DNA from 3 places in the Halomonas profundus genome. Region 3 is predicted to be linked to each of the others. Evidence: predicted binding sites of a transcription regulator. Region 3 holds the regulator's gene; each other region holds the start of a gene.

Region 1 (7,729 bases), 2.0 Mb from region 3:
GGCTCTCGGGGTCACGGGATACTGAACCCTCTTTCACCATGCCACCGGCGCGAATCTGCCGCTCGATGGGCGCGTCGCCCTGGGCGATCTGTACCGGGCTGAAAAACAGATTGATGTTAGCGCGCAGCGCGTACAGGGTCAGCCCCACGGCAATCGCGGCCAGCGACACAAGGCCCAGGATAATAAAGAGTTTCTGTTTACGTTTAGGCGTCATTGGGCGTTTCCCCTTGCGCTGTTTGCGCGTCTTGCACGGCGTTTCAAGCCTTTGATCAATTGGCGCTGTTCAGCACGCGCATGCCATACGGTGGCGAGCAGCAGTAGCGCTGTCACGCCCCAGGCAGACCACACATAAGGCGCGTGACCACCCATGGCGAGAAATTCGGAAAATGAGTCAAACGCCATTAGCGAGCCTCCTCTGCCGGTAGTTCCACCACTTGGCCGGTCACCAATTCCTGTACCCAGCGTTTGTTAGCTTCGCGGCGCAAAATTTCACTGCGTGTGCGCATCAGCGTTAAGGCAATGAAAAAGCAGTAGAAACCCAGCACCATAATGACCAGAGGCAGCCACATTTCAGTAGGCATGGCCGGGCGCGAGGTCAGCGTAAATGAAGCGGGCTGGTGCAGGGTGTACCACCAGTCCACCGAGTATTTGATGATGGGAATATTGATCACCCCCACCATGGCCAGCACCGAGGCTGCCCGTGAGGCGCTATCGCGGCTGGTAAAAGCCCCACGCAGAGCAATTACGCCCAAGTACAAAAACAGCAAGATCAGCATTGACGTTAGCCGTGCATCCCACATCCACCAGGTTCCCCAAGTGGGTACACCCCATACGGCACCGGAAAACAGCGCGACAAAGGTCATAGCTGCGCCAAGAGGCGCCATCACCGCCGCCGCCATATCGGCGACTTTAATTTTCCAGACCATAAACACCAGGCCGGAAACCGCCATGGCAATGAAGATAGACTGAGCCAAAAAGGCCGCCGGCACATGGACGTAAATAATTCGGAAGCTATTACCCTGCTGGTAATCCGCTGGCGCAAACGCCAACCCCCACAGCGAGCCAGTGACGATCAACAGCGCCGCCGCGGCCCAAAACCAGGGCTGTAATTTGGCACTAATGCCGTAGAACCACTTGGGTGATCCCAGCTTATGTATAAAGGCCCACATAGCGTGTCCTGTCCTTAACCGTTAATACTGATACGCAGCGATGCGGCAATCGCCCACGGCGCCAACATGAGTGAGGCGGCGAGCAGCGCGCCCAGGATAGCCAGGTGTGCGGAGACACCCTCTCCAAAAATGGCCGCCTGCACCGCGCCTGCGCCAAAAATGAGCACCGGGATATACAACGGCAGCACCAGTAGCGAGAGCAGCACTCCACCCCGTGCCAAGCCAACGGTTAACGCCGCACCGATGGCGCCAATCAAACTCAAGCTTGCCGTACCCAGGGCAAGCGACAGCGCCAGCACGGCGTAGCTGCCCGCTGGCAGCGCCAGCATAATACCCAATATCGGCGCCATCAGCGCCAACGGTAGGCCTGTCAGCAGCCAGTGCACGGCCACTTTGGCCAAACTTAGCGCGACTAACGGCTGCGGCGCCAATAGCAGTTGCTCCAGACTACCGTCGTCATAATCGCTGCGAAACAGGCTGTCTAATGAAAGCAGCGCGGCTAACAAAGCTGCGACCCACAGCAAACCTGGAGCAATCACCGCTAACAGCTCAGGGTCGGGCGAAATAGCGATCGGGAACAGCGTGATCACCAGGGCAAAAAACACCAGTGGATTGAGCACTTCGCCACGGCGTCTCAGCAATAGCGTTAAGTCACGCACTAGCGTGGCCTTCACTGCGGTCATTAACCCACCATTATGCTCACGCAGTGGCACTGCTGAAACCTGTTGAGCGGTCTCCGAACTTTGTGAAGAGCCGTGTGAAGAGCTATTTGAAGCGCCATGTAAAGAGCTGTGCAACCCTTTCTCCTTTACCCTAGGGATATCCGTCTGAGCAACGGTGAAGCGGTTAACTCGTGGTGTGTCGTTACTAACACACAGCCCCCCGCCTGAGCGTGGGCAACCAGCTGTCTTTCTAGATCAGCGACGCCGTGGCGATCAATCGCGGTGAAAGGCTCATCCAGTACCCATAGGGCGCGCAGCGTTAACGTTAAGCGCGCCAGGGCAACACGGCGCTGTTGCCCTGCTGAGAGTTGCCCTGCGGGCACATCTTCAAAGCCTGCCAACCCAACCCGTTCAAGAGCTTCCAGGCGCTGATCTTCATTACCACTTTCCCCGCTTAACGCCTGATACCAGGCTAAATTTTCTAACGGGGAAAGCCCTGACTTAATGCCCGGTGCATGTCCTAAATAGAGCAAATTCGCGAGAAAATGTTCACGTGCTTCGTTCATCGCAGCGCCATTCCAGAACAGTTCGCCCTGGTAGTCACTGAGCTGGCCGGAGAGAATTTTCAGAAGGCTGGTTTTACCACTACCATTGGGCCCTTCAATTCGCACTATCTCGCCGCTGCGAACCTCCAGATCTAACCCTTGAAACAGCCAGCGGTCATCGCGTTCACAGGCAAGCTGGCGGGCTTGTAGACACAGGCTCAAGCGTCTCTCCTGGCATATTGATTTCGCGTCGAACTCTACACGTAAAGCCCCTTTCTCGCCACTCACACAATGCGGCGCTGGGTCGCAGCGTGATCTTCATCAATATGTCGTGAGAGCAATTATCTCTGGCACTGTATGCAAAAACAGGTCTACAATGAAAACCACTGTATGAAAGAACATGCAATGGAGATTCTTTGATGACCCTATCGATGGCAGCACCTACCGTTACGTTTGGCCGTAGACAACCGGCACCGCACCCTTACGCAATGGCGCCTAGCATTACCCGACGCAATACCTATGCACTCAAAGTGCGTGGCAATGCACTGTGTGATTGCAACTTGTTCGATGGCGATGTCATTATTATCCGGCGCTATCAACACGATACCCAGACAGAAACTGCCGTTGCCGAAATAAACCAGCAAACGATCGCCTTGAGGCAGCTCTCTATCAGCCGCTTTGGCGTAGAGCTATGGCCAGAAGATACTTTGCAGCCAGCGCTATTTTTGCACAACCGGGATATTCAGGTACTCGGCATGGTAATGGGTGTGAAAAGTGAGACTACCTTTACGGAGCATTAATGCGCTATCGGGTTCCCGAGTTACCCACAGGGTCATGGCACACGGCTGACATTGAAGTAGAAAAGAGCCAATTTATCACCTGGATCTGCCACGCTCCCGATATCAACGCATTCACTACTCTGCTGAATGCGGCGAAAACCGCGCATCCTAATGCCAGCCACCACTGCACTGCCTACATTGCCGGGCCACCCGGCGAGCAAAATCTGATTGGCTTTTCCGATGATGGCGAGCCTGGCGGCACCGCTGGCCGCCCCATGTATCAGGTTCTCCAGGGGAGCCAACTGGGCCAGATTGGCTGTGTGGTCATTCGTTATTTTGGCGGTACAAAGCTCGGCACCGGTGGCTTAGCCCGCGCCTACGCTCAGGCGGTTAGCCATGCCCTTGAGACACTCGCTACCCGGGAAGTGGTTGAGCGCGACACCTACACCCTGCGCCTTACTTTTGCCAATGAAGCGATTGCCCGCGCCTGGTGCGAAGAGCACGACATCCCTATTGAGCAAGCCGACTACGATGGTGATGGCGTTCGCCTGACCATTGGCTGGCCACGGGACTGCCCGCTTGACCTTGCCCCGCTAGAAAACCGCTTGAAGAGTGCTATTGAGGTTCTCTCTGCACCAAAGGCATAACGCAGCAGATGAAAGGGCCCCATATGTCATTGCGAGGAGCTTGCGACGCGGCAATCTCGTTCTGCGGTGGCAAACAAACCGAGATCGCCGCGCTTCGCTCGCGATGACACTCACCGGCCATTGCGAGGAGCCTGCAACGAAGCAATCTCAAGCCTACCCTGAGAACCAACCCCAGATTGCTTCACTGCGTTCGCAATGACACCCCTATGTCGTTGATGGCAGAGGACTAGTTAACCCAGGTATTTAATCATTACCCCGGCCGCGACTGCCGACCCAATAACACCCGCCACGTTGGGGCCCATGGCATGCATCAGCAGGAAGTTATGTGGGTTGGACTCCAGCCCCACCTTATTCGCCACCCGCGCTGCCATAGGCACGGCGGAAACGCCCGCGGCACCGATCAATGGGTTGATGGGCATTTTGCTCACCAGGTTCATCAGCTTGGCCATCAATACCCCAGCGGCCGTGCCGATACCAAAGGCGACAATACCCAGACCTAATATCCCCAGCGTCTCAAATGCCAGGAAACTCTCGGCCATCAGTTTGGAGCCTACCGACAGTCCCAGGATAATCGTGACGATATTGATCAAGGCGTTTTGCGCGGTATCCGACAAGCGCTCGACTACGCCACACTCACGCATCAGATTACCAAAGCAGAACATACCGAGTAGCGGTGCCGCATCGGGCAGAAACAGCGCGACCAGAATCAGCAGCATCAGCGGGAAGATGATTTTTTCCAGCTTGGAGACCGGCCGCAACTGGGTCATCTTGATTTGACGCTCTTTATCGGTGGTCAGCAGACGCATGATGGGCGGCTGTATCAGCGGCACCAACGCCATATAGGCGTAGGCAGCCACCGCGATAGCACCCAGCAGCTCCGGCGCCAGCACGCTGGAGACGTAGATGGAGGTCGGGCCATCCGCCCCGCCAATAATACCAATGGCGGCGGCCTGATTGAGCGAGAAATCCATGATGCCCATCGAGGTGAGCGCCACGGCACCAAACAAAGTGGCAAAAATGCCAAACTGAGCGGCCGCACCTAAAAACAGCGTGCGCGGATTGGCCAGCAGCGGACCGAAGTCGGTCATGGCGCCCACACCCATAAAGATAATCAGCGGGGCGATACCTGAACCAATTGCTACTTTATAGAAGTTGTAAAGCATGCCATCGCTATAGCCGACGCCCACGGCGATATCACGTGCGGCACGCACCTGATCCGGTGCGACGCCATCGTGGGCTATCACTTTTAACGATTCACGCCAGGCTTCCGCATTCGCTAACGGATCCAGCGTCGCGCCCAGCGCTGCCGCTATCTGCTGTAGCACTGCGGGTTTCGCCACCTCGATCGCTTGGTCTAGCGCTGAAATCGCCAACCCTGCTTCGGGAATATTGGCCAGAATGCCGCCAAAGCCAATCGGCACCAGCAGCAGCGGCTCAAACTTCTTATAAATGGCCAGGTAAAGCAGCAGTAGCCCCACCATGATCATGACGGCTTGGCCAAGCTCAAGGTTATATAGCCCAGAGCCTTCCCATAACGTTACTAATTTATCCATTACTGGGCCCTTAGAGCTCGATCAGCGCATCGCCTACGGCTACGCTGTCGCCCTCGCTGACGTTAACCTTAGACACAGTGCCTGCGATACTGACACGCACTTCGGTTTCCATTTTCATCGCTTCAAGAATGATCACCACATCCCCTTCAGCGACTTTATCGCCAGGGCGAACATTAACCTTGAAGATATTGCCGGCCAGCGGCGCATCAATGCTCTCACCAGTGGGTGCAGACACTTCCTCTCTGGGGGCGCCAGTGCTGGCCGCCGTTTGCTCCTGCACTTCGCCCAGTTCACCACCTTCAGACACTTCCACCACGAAGGCTTTACCGTTGAGCTTAACGGTATAGGTTTCCGGGCCACTGCTAGCCACCGGCTCTTTGCTTTCCACCTTGGCGGGTGTCTTTTCAGCACTTGCGTCAGTTGCCTGGGGGGCAGGTTCAAAGGCGTCGGGATTGTCGCGGTTTTTAAGGAACTTCAAGCCGATCTGCGGGAACAGCGCGTAGGTCAGAACATCATCTACTTCGCGCTTGCCTTCGGCCAAGCGAATGCCTTCAGCGCTAGCCTTCTCTTTCAGTTCGGCAGCCAGCCTATCCATTTCCGGTGAGAGGTTATCCGCCGGGCGACAGGTAATCGGCTCGCCGCCTTCCAAGACGCGCTTTTGCAATTCGGCGTTGAAGGGTGCTGGGGCAGCACCATATTCACCTTTGAGCAGCGCCTGAACTTCCTTGGAGATCGACTTGTAGCGCTCGCCCATCATCACGTTCATGACCGCCTGGGTGCCGACGATTTGCGAAGTGGGCGTCACCAGCGGAATAAAGCCAAGATCTTCGCGCACGCGGGGAATCTCGCTTAGCACATCGTCCAGCTTATCGCCCGCGCCCTGCTCTTTGAGCTGGCCTTCCATGTTGGTCAGCATACCGCCGGGCACCTGAGCAATCAGGATGCGCGAATCAATACCGCGCAGCGAGCCTTCAAAGGCGGCGTACTTCTTGCGTACTTCGCGGAAGTAACCGGCAATATCTTCCAGCAGTTCAAGATCCAGACCGGTATCGCGGCCGGTGTCTTTCAGCATTGCCACCACTGACTCGGTGGGGCTGTGACCGTAGGTCATCGACATGGACGAGATCGAGGTATCGACGTTATCAATGCCTGCTTCCACTGCCTTCAAAATGGTTGAGGTAGAGAGGCCGGTGGTGGCGTGGCAGTGCAGGTGCACCGGAATCGATAGCTCTTTCTTGAGCCGGGTGACCAGATCGAAGGCCGTATAGGGCGTCAGTAGCCCCGCCATATCCTTGATAGCCAATGAATCTGCGCCTAAGCCAGCAATGGTTTTGGCGAGATCAACCCAGCTATCCAGGGTATGTACCGGGCTCACGGTGTAAGAGATGGTGCCCTGGGCGTGACCTTCGACGTTACGCACCGCCTGAATGGCGCGCTCTAAATTGCGCGGGTCATTCATGGCATCGAAAACACGGAAGACATCAACGCCGTTGGTTTTCGCCCGCTCGACAAACTTATCGACAACGTCATCGGCGTAGTGGCGGTAGCCCAGCAGGTTCTGACCACGTAGCAACATGGCCTGAGGCGTATTGGGCATAGCCTCTTTTAATGCACGAATGCGCTCCCACGGATCTTCGCCCAAATAGCGGATACAGGCGTCATAAGTGGCCCCACCCCAGGTTTCCAGCGACCAATAGCCAACGCGATCCAGTTTTTCGGCGATCGGCAGCATATCGTCCAGCCGCATACGTGTAGCGAATAGCGATTGATGGGCATCGCGCAGCACGACATCAGTAATGCCTAGAGGGCGTTTTATTTCGTTCATTGTCATGGCTCACAGTAGAGAGTTGTAAGTTTGTAGTAAAAATAACAAAAAAATAGCCACAAGAGGGCCAAAATGAAAAAAATCGAGAAAGTTAACGACGCCGGCTTGAGCGATAACGATGCACTGCAGCACTGATCACCGCCATGACCTCGTCATTTTGCGCAGAGGAACCCGAAGATGGCGACGATTTATTGCCCGTATTAACAGCCACAGGGGCGGGCTGAAAACGCCCAACAAGCTTCGACATCAGCGTAACGCTAATGACCAAAACAGTAAGAAAAACAAACACTACGCCCATACCGAGCGCCATCAACGCCAGCCCTTCTTGCAATAGTTCTAGATCCTGCATAAAGCGATCTCCTTGAAGCCCGGTGTCTTGAAGCACAGCTCAAGTACCATTTTTACGCACATCATGACGCCAATACGGTGAAAGGCGCTTGGCGCAGTAAGGGGAATGCACTAACCTGCCACACTCAGAATAGAATGCAATGGCGCGATAGTGGAAGTCATGGTTGTTAATTTACTACAAAACGGCAGAATCGGCCTAGC
Region 2 (7,729 bases), 1.2 Mb from region 3:
TTGGCCAGCGTATTCGATAGCGATAGCGGTGAGCTGCAGCGTAGCGCTTCAGCGTCTGCCAGCGGCGATTATCGGCTGCGACTGGCGGCCGAGCACAGCGAGCGGCGCTGGGTAGCCCGCGCCACCCAGGAGCTATTGGCGCTTTATTGTGCCGGGCCCGCGGGTGGCGGCGGCGTGCGGCGTCAATTTCAAAGGCGAGTGTTTACCGCTTCTTATTTGGTAAAGCGTAGCGATATTCATCCCCATGTCAGTCTGTTTGAATCATCGCCGCTCGGCGAACGCAGGAGTGAACGCTATGTTGCAAACTGAACACACGCAAACAGCGGTAAGCCCGCATTCCTCAATCGCTCTTCATCAACTCGCCCATGCCCGTGCTGGTGACAAAGGTGAACGGCTTAACGTGGCACTGTTTGCCTATGACCCAGACCACTACGCCACCTTGCTGGAGCAGGTAACCGAGGAGCGGGTGCTGGCGCTGTTTGCCCACCGCGGTGCCAGCCGAGTGCGGCGTTACCCTTTGCCTAATTTGGCGGGCATGAACTTCGTGATCGATGACGTGCTGCAGGGCGGCGTTAATGGCGCGCTCAACTTGGATGGGCATGGCAAGACGCTATCGTTTTTGCTGTTAAGCATGGAGGTTGATGCGAGCTAGGCCTTTTTAACCTCGCTCCTCGACTTAGGTGGTCATGACCTGCTGCCTGAAAGGCCTTACTATGACGATAAAATACGCACGCTAATTAACATAACGTCCGCTCAGTCGTCGTTAAAGAGCCGTTCAGGAGTAGCCCCATGACCGTCGCAACGCTAGGTGCCCAGCGCTTCAAAGTGCTGTTGGCGGGCGTTTTTAGCCAAATATTATGTGTTGGCATCGCGCGCTTTGCCTATACCCCATTGCTACCGGTGATGCAGCAGCAGACCTGGATGGGTGATGCCGATGGCGGCTGGCTGGCTGCGGTTAACTACGCGGGCTATATGCTGGGGGCCGTGCTGGCCGCCTCTATTCACAGTATTTATATCAAAGACACGCTATTTCGCTGCGGGTTAATCCTGGCGGTAATCACGACTGCGGGTATGGCGCTTACCGATCACTTCTGGGTTTGGGCGGGGTTGCGTTTTCTGGCGGGTCTTTCAAGCAGCGCTGCAATGCTATTAGCGTCAGGGCTGATTCTTCACTGGTTAATCCAACATCGCCAGCGCGGCGAGCTGGGAATTCATTTTGCCGGTTTGGGGCTAGGCATGATTGTCGCGGCGGTGGCAGTGGAGATGATGCTCCAGTTTTCCTTTAGCTGGCAGACCCAATGGTGGGGCTTTAGCCTGCTGGGTGCCGTGCTGCTGGTGCCTGCCTGGCGCTGGCTGCCGCGGCCGGAAAGGCCGCTAGAGGGGGCTCACGTGGCGAGTAGCCGAACCGCTACGCCGCCAACACGTACTTTTATGCGCTGGATGCTCGCCGCCTACTTTTGCGCCGGTTATGGTTATGTGATCAGCGCTACCTTCCTAGTTGCCATCGTTGAGCGTGAGCCGCTGCTGGCGGGGATGGGCAACTGGACGTTCGCTCTGGCCGGTTTAGCCGCCGCCCCAGCGGTGATGCTGTGGGATCTGGTCGCCCGTCGAGTGGGCTATTTAGGGGCGCTGATTCTCGCCATGGGGATTCAGGTAGTGGGGATCGTACTGCCTGCGATTACCGCGAACTCAGCAGTGGTACTGCTCAGTGCGGTGCTCTATGGCGGTACCTTCCTTGGTTGCGTCAGCCTTGTGCTGACCATGGCAGGTAGGCTCTATCCTTCCAGCCCCGCGCGGCTAATGGGGCAGATGACTCTGGCATACGGCGCCGCCCAGATATGCGCCCCGGCATTAACCGGTATGTTGGCTGAAACCTCTGGCCACTATGGTGTTGGGCTGTGGTTGGCGGGCGGTTTTGTAACGCTTGGCGCGGTGCTGCTGGCCTGTTTGCGCCGGGTCGATCAAACCGCTCAACGCCTGGATGCCGCCGCAAAAGCCATGGTGTACGCCTAGGAACTGGGGCCTAGTGGGCATTACCCTCGAAATCCTTTAGGATGAGCGCCTTTTTCTTACGGGATATGGGCAAATGACCTCTTCTAGGCAACCTCGCACCCAATGGCTAGGCCGCTGGGGGTTTATGTTGGCGGCCACCGGTTCGGCGGTGGGGCTAGGCAATATCTGGAAATTTCCCTACATGACTGGGGAGTTTGGCGGCGGAGCCTTTGTGCTGGTCTATCTAACGTGCATCTTTGCCGTGGGTGTGCCGGTGATGATGGTCGAAATCGCGTTTGGTAGGCGGGGGCGTGGTAGCCCGGTGGATGCCATACGGCGCGTGGTCAATGAGTCTGGCCGTTCATCGGCCTGGTCGTTGATTGGTTGGATGGCCATGCTCTGCGGCTTTATGATCCTGTCGTTTTATGTGGTGGTGGCGGGCTGGTCGTTCTCGTATCTGTGGAAGATGCTGACCGGGGGGCTCGCGGGCAGCAGCGTTGATGAGATGGCCGCTGTGTTCGGGGCCAATAACGCTAATCCGCTGAACCTCGGTTTCTGGAGCACCCTGGTTACGCTGGCCACCATGTTGATCGTGGGTAAAGGCGTGCAGCAGGGAATCGAGAAGAGCGTTAGCTGGATGATGCCGGGGCTGGTGATCATGCTGGTGGTGTTGATTGGCTTTGGTATGTTTTCCGGTGGCTTTGGCGCTGCGGTTAACTTTCTGTTCTCCTTCAATGCGGGCAGCCTCTCTAGCGAAGGCCTTCTGGCAGCGCTGGGTCATGCGTTTTTCACCCTCTCGCTGGCCTCTGGGGCGATTCTGACCTATGGCAGCTACTTGCCTAAAGACGCTTCTATTGGCCGCACCACGGTGAGTGTGGCGGTGGCGGATACCGTTGTTGCCTTGATGGCGGGGCTTGCGATCTTCCCGGTTATTTTCGCCAATGGCATGAACCCCGGCGAAGGCCCTGGGCTAATTTTTATGAGCCTGCCGCTGGCCTTCCAGGCGATGCCGCTGGGCACCCTGTTTGGCATTCTCTTCTTCCTGATGCTCTCTATGGCAGCGCTGACCTCTTCGATCTCTATGGTCGAAGCCACGGTTTCCTGGCTGTGCGACAACAAAGGCATCTCGCGTTCGGCAGCCGCCTGGGGCACCGGTATTGTGCTGTGGTTGATTAGCACACTGGCGATGCTGTCGTTTAACCTGGGCGCGGATTGGACACTGGCCGGTAAGAACTTCTTTGACTGGCTGGATTATTTAACCTCGCGCTGGATGATGCCGTTGGGTGGTCTGGGCACGGTAGTGGTAGCGGGGTTTGTGCTGAAAAGCGAGACCTTCCGCGACGAGCTGGGGCTTGCCCCCTTGCCTTATGCGCTGTGGCTGACCATGGTGCGCTACGTTAGCCCGCTGGGCATTGTGGTGATTTTTGTCGACGCGCTGGGCGTTTATCAGGTCTCGTTTGCGGCTCACTGGCCCTGGCTGCTGGGGATTCTGATTGCCATGGCCGCGCTTGGCGAAACCTTAAGCCCGCGGCTGCGTACTGCGCTTAGCGCTGTTTAACGCCTGCTGTTTTTTCTGCTTCTCCTTTTGCTTTGCCTCGGCGGCGGCGACTGCGCCGGGGTGAGTGCCCACTTTCATCAACTCGTCCCAGCGCGTGGTATAGCGGTCTGAGCGGTGGGCGCAGCGCAGTTGCCAAGCAGCAGGGGCATCCGTCATACCAAAGCTGATAGTGCCTTGCCCCATGCGCTGGTTGATCTGATCCACGGTTGCCATTAAAAACGGATGGCGATCGCGGACTGACGGATGCAGCAGCGAAAGCTGGTGCTGCTCTGCATCCACTAAATCCAGCAGCATCACGCCAGCTTTCATGAACTGGTAGCGGGGGCGATGAATCTGCTCCAGGCCTTGGCGTACGGCATCAAGGATCACACGGGTATCGTCGCTGGGTGATGGCAGGGCGATCAGCGCCTGCGGGAAGTATTGCAACTGATCGCGGCGATGACGGTTAGTGTTGAGAAATACCATCACCGCACGAGCTAAGCTACGTTGCTCGCGAAGTTTTTCAGCGCTGCGCTGGGCGTGGCGCCGCAGTGCATTATGTACTTCTGCAAAAACGCCGGTGGGCTGGCCGAAAGAGCGCGAGGTCATAATGCGTTGGCGCGGTTGATCCAGGGCGTTCATCTCCATACAAGGCGTGCCACGCAGCTCGAGCGCGGTGCGCGCCAGCACCACAGAGAAGCGCTTGCGCAACTGCTTGTCGTCGCTTTGACGCAAGTCCCAAGCGGTGGTCACGCCGCCAATCGCTAAGCGCCCGGCAAGCCGATGGCCGACGCCCCACACGCTGCCCACCGGCGTACGTTTGAGCAGCGCCTGCGTCGTTTGATCTTGTCCATTAAGCAGGCAAACGCCTTGGTAATGTGGGTCTTGCTTGGCAAGGTGATTGGCTAATTTGGCGAGCGTGTGGGTGGGTGCCAGCCCAACACACACCGGTAACCCTAAATGGCGGCGAATACGATGGTGCAATTCTCGCCCCAGCCTCTCACACTGCTCTGTGGTTAATCCTTCCAGGTAGACGAACATTTCATCTATTGAGTAGGGCGCAATTGCAGGGCAGGCATCGCGTAGTAGTTGGGTCAGCCGTGCCGACATATCTCCGTAGAGTTCATAGTTAGACGACAGCAGGTGGATCTCGCCGCGCTGACGCATTTCTTCAAGCTTGAAGGCAGGCGCACCCATAGGGATACCCAGCGCTTTTAACTCGGCGGAGCGGGCGATGACACAGCCGTCGTTGTTCGACATTACCCCCACGGGCCTACCTTCCAGCTTGGGCTGAAAAACCCGCTCGCAGCTGACGTAGAAGTTGTTGGCATCGACTAGACCGATCATCGCAAGTACTCGTGCACGACGGCGCGCACTACCCCCCATAGCTGGCAGTCGCTACCTTCAAGTGGCAGTGGCGGATAGTTAGGATGTGTTGAGCACAGGTGCGGCGTTCCCCGATAGAGCGCATAGCGTTTAATTAGGGCCTCGCCCTCTAGCATAGCGACCAGAATATGTCCCAGTTGCGGTTCAATACTGCGATCAACCACCAGCAAATCACCCTCAAAAATTCCCCAACCCTCCATGCTGTCGCCGGTGGCGGTGACATAAAACGTCTCAGTAGGGTTTTTAACCAGCCGTGTGTTGAGATCCAGCGTGCATGGCTCGTAATCCTGGGCTGGCGAAGGAAAGCCACTAAAACCAGCGCGGCCACAAGGCTGCGGCTGAGAGGTTAACGGCAAGGCAGGGGTAAAGTGAGAAGACTGGCCCGGCATCGTCGGCATCCTGGTGCTTAAAATGTTGTATAAATATACAGTATTTTGCATGGCGAAGGAAAACGCAAATTGACGCCCCCTGAGATCGCTTCATTGCGTTCGCGATGACACTTTCTCTGTCATTACATGAATCACGCTCATGCAAGACCTGACGAGGATGCGATGAAAGTCGCGTCAGGCTGCGTTATGATAGCGCCCTCGCTTCTTCCATGATGACCCTTTCTCGTTACGAGGTTCCCGCCGATGTTCAGCCGCGATATGACAATTGCCGGATTTGATGATGTGCTGTTTGATGCCATGCAGAAAGAAGTGGAGCGCCAAGAGGCCCACATCGAACTGATCGCTTCCGAAAACTACGCCAGCCCCCGCGTACTCGAAGCTCAGGGCAGCCAGCTGACCAATAAATACGCTGAGGGCTACCCCGGTAAGCGCTACTACGGCGGCTGTGAGTTCGTCGATATCGCTGAAAACCTGGCCATTGATTACGCCAAAGAGCTGTTCGGCGCCACCTACGTGAACGTTCAGCCCCACTCAGGCTCGCAAGCCAACAGCGCGGTGTTCCAAGCGCTGGTTAAGCCAGGCGATACCATTTTAGGTATGAGCCTGGATGCGGGCGGCCACCTGACCCATGGTGCCAAGCCTAATTTTTCCGGCAAGCACTACAACGCCATTCAGTACGGTCTGGATGAGCAGGGGTTAATTGATTACGCTCAAGTGGCCCAGCTTGCTCGCGAGCACAAGCCCAAAATGATCATCGCCGGCTTCTCAGCCTATTCACAAATTGTTGATTGGGCCAAGTTCCGCGAAATCGCCGATGAAGTAGGCGCTTACTTACTCGTTGATATGGCCCACGTCTCTGGTCTGGTTGCGGCGGGCGTTTACCCTAGCCCCTTGCCCCATGCCCATGTGGTCACCTCCACCACCCACAAAACTCTACGCGGCCCTCGCAGTGGCGTGATTCTCTCAGCGGAAAACGACGCTGATATCGAGAAGAAGCTGCAGTCAGCGGTTTTCCCCGGCGGCCAGGGTGGCCCCTTGATGCACGTAATCGCCGCCAAAGCGATCTGCTTCAAAGAGGCTATGGAGCCCGAGTTCAAAACCTACCAGCAGCAGGTAGTTAAGAACGCTCAGGCAATGGCCAAGGTGTTTATCGATCGCGGTTACGACATCGTCTCTGGTGGTACCGAAGACCACCTATTCCTGCTTTCGCTGATTAAGCAGGGCGTAACCGGCAAAGATGCCGATGCTGCTTTGGGTCGTGCTCATATCACCGTGAACAAGAATGCTGTTCCTAACGACCCGCAAAGCCCGTTTGTCACCTCTGGCCTGCGTATTGGCACCCCAGCGGTGACCACGCGCGGTTTCAGTGAACAAGAGTGTAGTACGTTGGCAGGTTGGATCTGTGACATTCTGGACGTACTGGCCAAGGGTGAAGACACCAGCGCCATCGAAACCCAGGTGTTGGATAAAGTGGCCGAGGTTTGTGCGCGGCTTCCGGTTTATAAATAAGCAGCTGTAACCATTCTCCTTGGCAAAGGATAGCCACAAAGAACGGGCGGCCCATTAGGGTCGCCCGTTCTTTGTTAGTGCTCTGTTCTTTGCTAAGAGTAAGGCCCCTAGTTCAGCTTTTCGAGAGCGGCCAAGCTCTGTTTTACCAGTGCCGATGCATCTGCTTGTGAAGCAGATTCGCTATAGCAGCGCAGCTCCGGTGCATTGCCAGAGGGGCGAAGGTGCACGATATCGCCATTTTCAAGCGTGGCTCTCAAGCCATCAGTGCTATTGACTGCTGAAATGCCAGTTTGTAAACCTAATGTTTGCTGCATCAGCTCAGGTGAGGTTTGCCATTCGGCCAGTAACGCATGGCTTTTCTCCGTGGCGAAATCCTTGAGTCGGTCGCTTGCCGTATAGCGGGCAGGTAAGTCAGCGATTAGCTGCGAGAGGTTAATCCCGCGTTGGGCGGCCATCACCATCAAAGTAAGGGCGGGGAGCAGCGCATCACGGGTGGGTAGGGCGGCTAATTGACGACCATCACTCTCCAGTCTGCTTCCCAATAGAAAGCCGCCGTTGGCCTCAAACCCAGCCACTCGCGTAAACCGCTTACTGAGCTTAGCCATACTGTCCAATACATACGGTGAACCAATGCGCGTGCGCTCAACTAGCTGGAAGGCACCGCAGGTTTCTATCGCTGTATTGCAGCTTACCGGCACAGCCAGCGCTTCGATTCCCAATGCACGGGCGCAGAGTAACCCGACAATATCACCACGCTGCCACGTGCCCGTTTCATCTCCAAGCAACGGGCGATCTCCATCGCCATCGGTAGAAAACAGGGCTTGTAGTTGGTGTTGGTTTGCCCAGGCACTCCCTTGAGCCTGATCCTCGTCGCTAACGGCCTCGGTATCTACGGGCACAAAGGCTTCGCTGCGGC
Region 3 (7,729 bases):
ATGCCCAGCTGATCGAACCACAGAATGTACTCTTCCACGTAACCCCCTCGCTCATAGATATCTGCATGACCTTGACGATCATGGATAATTGATTGAGACACCCTAGCACCACGCCAATATATTCGCCATTGGTCTAATAGCGAAGAGAGTGGAGGATTTTTACAACAGCAGGGCTTTTTGGGCTATTTATGTAGTCAGATACATTTGAGCCCGCCAAAACGCCCAATGATGACACGTTGTGCTGACAAACAGCTCGGCTCACAATAGCCGTATCACTCACCCGTGGACTTAGTTATGAAACGTACGGCTTTTTTTATTTCAGATGGTACCGGCATCACGGCGGAAAGTTTAGGACGTAGCTTGCTGGCCCAGTTCAGCGATGTTGAGATCGATATGCAGACCAAGCCCTATATCGATACGTTGGAAAAAGCGCAGGCGTTAGCAGCGATTATTGAGTCGACAGCCAACCGGGATGGTCATCGCCCCATTATCATTGACACCATTGTGGATCAACAAATACGCGACGTTATTCGTAAGGCGTCCGGCTTTAAGGTCGATATTTTTTCCACCTTTCTGGAGCCCTTAGAGCAAGAACTAGAGACCCACTCCTCCTACAGCGTTGGGCGCACTCACTCGATAGGCAGCGATGATGTCTACATGGATCGTATCCACTCCGTCCACTTCGCGCTGGATAATGATGACGGTGCACGCACCCACCAATACGATAAAGCGGATATCATCCTGGTTGGCGTCTCGCGCTGCGGCAAAACACCTACTTCGCTTTATCTGGCGCTGCAGTTTGGCATTCGGGCGGCTAACTACCCGCTGACGGAAGACGATTTAGACGAAGATGGCATGCTGAAGCTACCCAAGGCGCTCGTGCCCCATCGGCAAAAGCTGTTTGGGTTAACCATCGATGCGCGACGCTTGTCGGCAATTCGCAACGAGAGACGCCCCAATAGCCGCTATAGCTCGATGGATCAGTGCCTACAAGAAGTGGAACAGGCCGAGTCGCTCTACCGCACCATGCACATTCCCTTCATCGATGCGACGCGCTTCTCGGTGGAGGAGATTTCAACGCGGATGATTGCTGAAACCGGCTTAGCGAGGCGTTTCTCGCCCCGCTAATGTAAAAACTACTACAAAAACTACGCAAGCCCCCAGTGGATTACATGCCTTTGGGGGCAAAAATTCCCGGCGCGTTGCGCCAGTAGCCTTTGTAATCCATACCAAAGCCAAACACATAGCGGTCGGCAACTTCCAGGCTGCAGTAGTCGGCTTTCAACCCAGGCACTGCTTTGCGGTTGTGCTGTTTATCGACCAACACCGCGGTGGTAACGCTGGCGGCCTGGGCCTCTTCGCAGTAAGCCAAAATGGCCGCCAGGGTCGCCCCCTCATCCAGGATATCGTCAACAATCACTACGTGACGGCCCGCCATGGGCACTTCAGGGGAAACGCGCCAAAAAAGCTCACCGCCGCGCAGCTCGTTGCGGTAACGAGTGGCATGCAAATAATCTACTTCCAACGGAAAGCCCAAGCGGGTAAGCAGATGACCGGTGGTAATCAAGCCACCATTCATTACGCAGTAAAAAACCGGCAGTTTATCGCCTAAATCCCGAGTAATCTCTTCCGCCATACGATCCAGCGCCCGCTCTACCTCTTGCTGAGAAATTAGGCAGTCGGCGTTATCCATCAGCTCACGCATCGAGTCCAGCGACTCTAATGCTTCTTTATCCAACTTTGACATCTACCAACTCCACGGCGGGTTAAAACTTCATTTATTTAAGTAAGAGATTTATTCAGCGCTGGGCTTACTCTGCTTCCGCACTGGGCTTACTCGGCTTCCGCGCTGAACTGGGGCTTATCCGCTAGCGCTTCCAGCTTAGCGTGAGTACGACGCCAACGGCCCAATGCACTCAGCGCATCTAGGTCTGGGCGCGCACGGCTATAGCGCAACTTAGCGGGGCGCTTAGAATTGATTCCGTGGCATGCCTCCATCACTTCAAGCGCGGAGGCTCGGTCATTACATACCAGCAGCATATCGCAGCCTGCTGCCAGCGCTGCCTGGGCACGCGCTTTGGGGTCTCCCGCCTCGTGGGCGCCGGCCATACTCAGGTCATCTGAAAAAATGCAGCCTTTGAAGCCTAGCGATTCCCGCAGCATGCCCAACCAGTTGGGTGAAAAGCCTGCTGGGCGCGTATCAAAAGCACTATAAATAACGTGTGCGGGCATAATCCCATCTAACTGTGAAGCTAACTGGGTAAAGGGCACAAGATCGTGCTGTTTCATCACTTCTAGCGGGCGATCGTCTATCGGCAATGCAACGTGTGAGTCCGCCGCGACACCACCGTGGCCGGGAAAGTGCTTACCCACAGCGGCCATACCGGCATCGTGAAGCCCCTGAATAAATGCATTGCCCAGCTGGGCTACGTGCTGTGGGTCACTGCTGAAACTACGATCACCAATAACGCTGGATAGACCGCTCTCCACATCAAGTACCGGGGCGAAGCTCAGATCCAGACCGCAGGCAGCCATCTCCATCCCTAACAACCAGCCGGCATCTTTAGCTAACGCCAGCCCCTCTCCCTGGGCAGCGCGGTAACACTCGCCGATACGCGCCATGGCAGGCAGGCGTGTTAACCCCTCTTTTATGCGCTGAACGCGACCGCCTTCTTGATCCACGGCAAGCAGTAAATCAGCACGCACACGGCGAATATCGCTGCAGAGCTTGCGAACCTGATAGCCATTTTCAACGTTGCGGGCAAACAAAATTACGCCCCCTACCGTCGGTTCTAGCAGCAAGCGTTTTTCTGCAGCCGTCAATTTTGGGCCTTCAAGGTCAAGCATGACCGGGCCTAACGGTTGAGTCATCGTGATAGGTCCATGAAAAGGGGCGATGATTCTAGACGATCGTCTAGCGGTGTCAAAATCTGATCAATCAAAGGACTGGCGGCCACCGTGCAACCAAACAGGGGTACCCGGCAACGCTAACGAAAAGATATAGAGCAAATCACTATTGCGTAAACGAATACAGCCGTGGGACGCAGCAACGCCCATGGGCTCGTCAGGCGGCGTCCCGTGCAGGTAAATATAGCGCCGTTGCGAGTCCACCTGACCACCGCGGTTCACGCCCTTTTCCAAGCCACACAGCCACAGTATGCGGGTCAGAATCCAGTCACGCTCTGGATGCTCTTCGGCGAGTTCGGGCGAAAATGTCTCGCCCGTCCAGCGGCGACCTCGAAACACCGCATTTTCGGGCATATCTCCGCCAATGGCCGCGCGCACATAGTGCCACCCGCGGGGGGTTTTACCACTGCCATTGCGCTCCCCGCTTCCGGCAGCACCGGATGAAATAGAACACTCATGGAGCACTTTTGGCCCTCGCCAACAGCGCAGCAACTGTTCGGTAGTATCAATCTCCAGCCAGATATGTTCCGTTGGAGGTAGCTCAGCTAGCGTAGGAGTTCGCATGTTTTCCTTCTTCTGGCTTGGCACCGTCAAGGGCTATGGGTAACGGCGCATTCATAGCAGCCACCACTACCGGGAGCAATCGCCTGACCAAATCACGCACAGAGACCTGCTCGTGGTAATCCTTCTCCGCGATATCGCGTAGCGCATCGAGGCCAGACAGGGTAAAGATTACCGTGCCGAGCACAAAGTGTAGCCGCCAAAAACGCTCGGCGTCAGGCAGATCCGGCGTTGCTTTGCGCACAAGCTCGGTGAAGCGTGTAAACACATCGCCATACTCTTCCTGGATATAACGTCTTAGATGTCCCTGTGCTTGACTGTAGGCAAGACCCAGCAGGCGCATAAACACTTTCAAACTATTGCGCTCGGCGGGCACCGCGAGAACGGTAGTTGCCATGGTCTCGAGCAGTGTTTCCAGCGGGATAACGCGCCCGGCGTGTTGGCCCTCGAGCTCATCTAGCGCAGTATGAAAGCGCTGACTAAACGGATCCAGGTAGCGGGCAAAAACGGCCTGAATCAAGGCTTTTTTGGAACCAAAATGGTAATTAACAGCGGCTAAGTTAACCCGCGCTTTGCTAGTGATGTTGCGCAGCGAAGTTTCAGCAAAACCCCGCTCTGCAAACAGCACCTCGGCGGTGTCGAGTATACGGGTCACCGTATCAGATTGAGCCATGTCGCTCTCCAGGGAAACAGGTGTTTAAAACATAGCAAAATACTATGCCATAACGTAGGCGGGCTCAACGCTTGATTTATTGACAAAATGTGACGTATTAAATAAGCAGAAACTTAGTTTCAAACGATTAGAAAAATTGCATAGACATCGGCAATAGGCACTGACAAGCCATATACTGGACAGAGGAACATACTGTATACTTAAACACTTATTGATTAAGTCGACATTTAACTTGTTACTGTCTATTCACTATTTATGGAGTCTGGTATGTCGCGTCCGCTAACCGCTCGCCAACAGCACGTGTTTGATTTTATCGTTAAGACCATGGGCGAATTTGGCTACCCTCCTACCCGCGCCGAGATTGCCAAAGCACTTGGCTTCCGCTCACCCAATGCGGCTGAAGAGCACCTGCGCGCGCTGGAACGCAAAGGCGTTATTCGCATTATCCGCAACACCTCTCGCGGCATCCGCCTGCCCAACCAGGAACCTCAAGAAGTCCTGGATAGCGCAGTCACCGCCTTACCCACAACCAACGTGGAAGCCCCACCCACTGGCCTGCCTGTGATCGGGGAAGTAGCTGCCGGCAGCCCCATTTTGGCCGCCGAACATATTGATCGCTACTGCCCGCTACCGGCCGAGTACTTCACTCCCAAAGCTGACTACCTGCTGCGCGTACGCGGCCTTTCCATGAAGGATATTGGCATTTTGGAAGGTGATTTACTGGCGGTCCATCGCACTGACCGGGTTCGCGATGGCCAGATCGTGGTTGCCCGCCTGGACGATGAAGTAACGGTTAAACGCTTCAAACGCCAGGGGCACCAAGTGACGCTGTTTGCAGAGAACCCTGATTTTGCGCCCATTGAAATCGACCTGCGCTCTCAAGCGCTCGATATTGAAGGCGTTGGAGTCGGCGTAATTCGTGGTGGCAACGGCCAGGCACTCGGCTAATAAATCCGCTACTGCAGGTCGATATAGCGGTGGTCATTGAAGGTGGCCACCCAGTTTGGGTGATAGACCAGCAGGATGCTCAGCAGCATGCCAGTAATAAATGCCTCTGAAGGCATTAGCAGTGGTAAAAAACGCGCATACTCCTGGGCGAGATAGATCGCCTCAGGGTCTGTACCCGCGACGATAATCAGCACTACCGCCGCCAAGCCTCCTCCCAGCGTTGCCAGCGCCGCGCCAAAAAAGCCGCAGGCAAACAGAAATACCATCAAGTTATCCGGCAGGCGGCGATCTACCAGCCGCCATACCGTGCCAATAACGGCCGCCGGGACGATCCCGGTAACCAGCACATTTGCCCCCAGCAACATCCACTCATTGCGGCCAATCACCACCATGGCAATGTTGATCAGCACGTTGCTAATCAGCGCTAATGGCGCTTTAAAAACGAGTGTCATCAATACTGTAAAAACAAGGTGTAGCGTTAGCCAATCAACAGCCTGGGCACGAAGCTGCCACATCAGCATCACCGCCAGCGTAGCACCCAGCCAGCGGTGCTGAAGCGCTGAATCCGCTATCAACACCTGCCAGGGCCGCCCCCAAAGCGCCCATGCGATCACTGCTAACGAGAGTAGCCAGGTGAGCAGCAGCGCCCAGGGCGCTAATACACTTTGCGCAAATGACATGGCGGCCTCTCAGGTTGATGGGCGGGCATTATAGAGTACTTAGCTAAATACCACTGTCTTGTTGCCATGCACCAACACACGATCCTCTAAGTGCCAACGCAAACCTCGAGCGAGCACGGCTTTCTCCACATCACGACCAAAGCGGACTAGATCAGTAGGCGTATGACAGTGGCTAACGCGATGGATATCCTGTTCGATGATGGGGCCTGCGTCGAGTTCCTCGGTCACATAGTGGCAGGTAGCGCCAATCAGCTTAACCCCCCGCTGGTAGGCCTGGTGGTAGGGCTTAGCCCCGGCAAAAGAGGGCAAAAAGCTGTGGTGAATATTGATCACTCGCCCCGCATAGCGCGCGCACAGCTCAGGGGGCAGTATTTGCATATAGCGCGCCAGCACCACGCAGTCGGCGCGGGCACTGTCGATTTCGGCCTGAACCTTGGCAAACGATGCTTGCTTATTGTCGGGGTCGACCGGTACATGGTGATAAGGAATACCGTACCACTCCGTCAGCGAACGCATATCATCATGGTTGGAGATAACCCCGACAATGTCGCAATCCAGTTCCCCCGCCTGCCAGCGGTAAAGTAGATCTACCAAGCAATGTGACTCCCGCGACACCATCAGCACTACGCGCCTACGCTGCTGGGTATCCACCAGCGACCACTGCATATTGAATTCGCTGGCTATCGGTTCAAATGCCGCGCTCAGCGCTTCCGCCGACATACCTACCGAATCCGCCAGAATTTCGTAGCGCATAAAAAAGCAGCCGGTTTCTAAATCGGAGTGCTGGCTGGCTTCGGTAATGGAGCCACCCTGCTGGGCAATAAAGCTCGATACCCGTGCAACAATACCCACCCGGTCAGGACAGGAAACTACTAAACGATAATAATGAGACATGTGAGCTACTCTTGACCTATTGCTAAGTTAATTATGACAAACCAGCGGCTTAGGTCGCATAGTGTATCGGAAGGCCATGGATGATTGTTAGCTGCCCCTGCCTTCCCGTATAGTTAAGTCACTACTTTTTAGGTTTTTCATAACAGATGCATTCACCACGCGTTCAAATTCGTCCCCGTCGTCGTCCACCGCTGCGCATGTTGCCGCTGGGGGGATGCGGTGAGATTGGAATGAATCTAACGCTATACGGCTATGACGATCACTGGATAGCCGTGGACTGCGGCATGATGATCCGCCAGGATCTTCCCAACTCGCCACTGCAGGTACCCAATCTTGATACGCCGAAAGCACTAGGGATCATGCCCAAAGCGCTATTTATCACCCATGGTCACGAAGACCACATTGGTGCCGCAGCCTGGCTATGGCCGATGTGGAACTGCCCCATTTACGCCACCCCGCTGGCGGCAGGCCTGTTGCGGCTAAAATTTGCCGAGCATCAGCTTAGCAGTGCGGCTATCCATGTCATTGAACCTGGCGAGGCCCTAGAGAGCGGGCCATTCACGCTGCGCTATTTACTTTTAACCCACTCCATTCCCGAAAGCTGTGCGCTAATAATGATGGCCGGTGGCTATCGCGTTTTACATACCGGCGACTGGAAACTCGATCCTGAACCGATTATCGGCACGCCGATCAGTGCAGCCCTCTTCAAGTCCCTTGCCCCGGTTGACTTGGTAGTGGGCGATTCCACTAACGCCCCCATGCCCGGGCACTCCGGCAGCGAGGGGGACGTCGCCCGCGCCCTGACAAAAACCCTCAGCAACTGCCAGGGCCGGGTGGTGGTCTCCTGCTTTGCCAGTAACCTTGCCCGGGTGTTAGCGATAGGGCGCGCCGCTCAGAAGTGTGGCCGACGCATTAGCTTGATGGGCCGTTCAATGGAGCGCATGGTCAGCGTTGCCCGGGGGCTCGGCTATATGGATGATTTACCGCCTTTGGTGCCCAATCATGACTTAGGCTATCTTCCCCCGGATGAAGTGGTGATTATCGCCACCGGTAGCCAGGGTGAGCC

Evidence for each region. The regulator LexA, encoded in region 3, represses DNA repair genes until DNA is damaged. The targets are predictions, from matches to a motif close to TACTGTNTANNTANACAGTA.
Region 1: a site for LexA is predicted at 2,728-2,747, ahead of LMS44_RS03585 (LexA family protein). Genes of this name have one in related genera too.
Region 2: a site for LexA is predicted at 5,328-5,347, ahead of LMS44_RS06920 (LexA family protein). Genes of this name have one in related genera too.

The regions. Positions count from the first base shown of each region.
Region 1 is NZ_CP086344.1:759,214-766,942, reverse strand. It holds gene ccmE (cytochrome c maturation protein CcmE) at 1-214, opposite strand, end outside; gene ccmD (heme exporter protein CcmD) at 211-402, opposite strand; gene LMS44_RS03600 (heme ABC transporter permease) at 402-1,169, opposite strand; gene ccmB (heme exporter protein CcmB) at 1,184-1,852, opposite strand; gene ccmA (cytochrome c biogenesis heme-transporting ATPase CcmA) at 1,978-2,598, opposite strand; gene LMS44_RS03585 (LexA family protein) at 2,796-3,176, shown strand; gene LMS44_RS03580 (IMPACT family protein) at 3,176-3,802, shown strand; gene LMS44_RS03575 (sodium ion-translocating decarboxylase subunit beta) at 4,033-5,355, opposite strand; gene oadA (sodium-extruding oxaloacetate decarboxylase subunit alpha) at 5,366-7,180, opposite strand; gene LMS44_RS03565 (OadG family protein) at 7,272-7,529, opposite strand; gene LMS44_RS03560 (tRNA dihydrouridine synthase) at 7,689-7,729, shown strand, end outside.
Region 2 is NZ_CP086344.1:1,513,252-1,520,980, forward strand. It holds gene LMS44_RS06895 (acyclic terpene utilization AtuA family protein) at 1-309, shown strand, start outside; gene LMS44_RS06900 (AtuA-related protein) at 296-652, shown strand; gene LMS44_RS06905 (YbfB/YjiJ family MFS transporter) at 790-2,013, shown strand; gene LMS44_RS06910 (sodium-dependent transporter) at 2,087-3,550, shown strand; gene LMS44_RS06915 (Y-family DNA polymerase) at 3,512-4,876, opposite strand; gene LMS44_RS06920 (LexA family protein) at 4,873-5,304, opposite strand; gene glyA (serine hydroxymethyltransferase) at 5,548-6,813, shown strand; gene LMS44_RS06930 (phosphomannomutase) at 6,921-7,729, opposite strand, start outside.
Region 3 is NZ_CP086344.1:2,746,727-2,754,455, forward strand. It holds gene ppsA (phosphoenolpyruvate synthase) at 1-38, opposite strand, end outside; gene ppsR (posphoenolpyruvate synthetase regulatory kinase/phosphorylase PpsR) at 295-1,128, shown strand; gene LMS44_RS12410 (hypoxanthine-guanine phosphoribosyltransferase) at 1,169-1,747, opposite strand; gene nagZ (beta-N-acetylhexosaminidase) at 1,834-2,871, opposite strand; gene LMS44_RS12420 (L,D-transpeptidase) at 2,935-3,471, opposite strand; gene LMS44_RS12425 (TetR/AcrR family transcriptional regulator) at 3,449-4,141, opposite strand; gene lexA (transcriptional repressor LexA) at 4,409-5,089, shown strand; gene LMS44_RS12435 (energy-coupling factor ABC transporter permease) at 5,098-5,769, opposite strand; gene purU (formyltetrahydrofolate deformylase) at 5,809-6,663, opposite strand; gene LMS44_RS12445 (ribonuclease J) at 6,894-7,729, shown strand, end outside.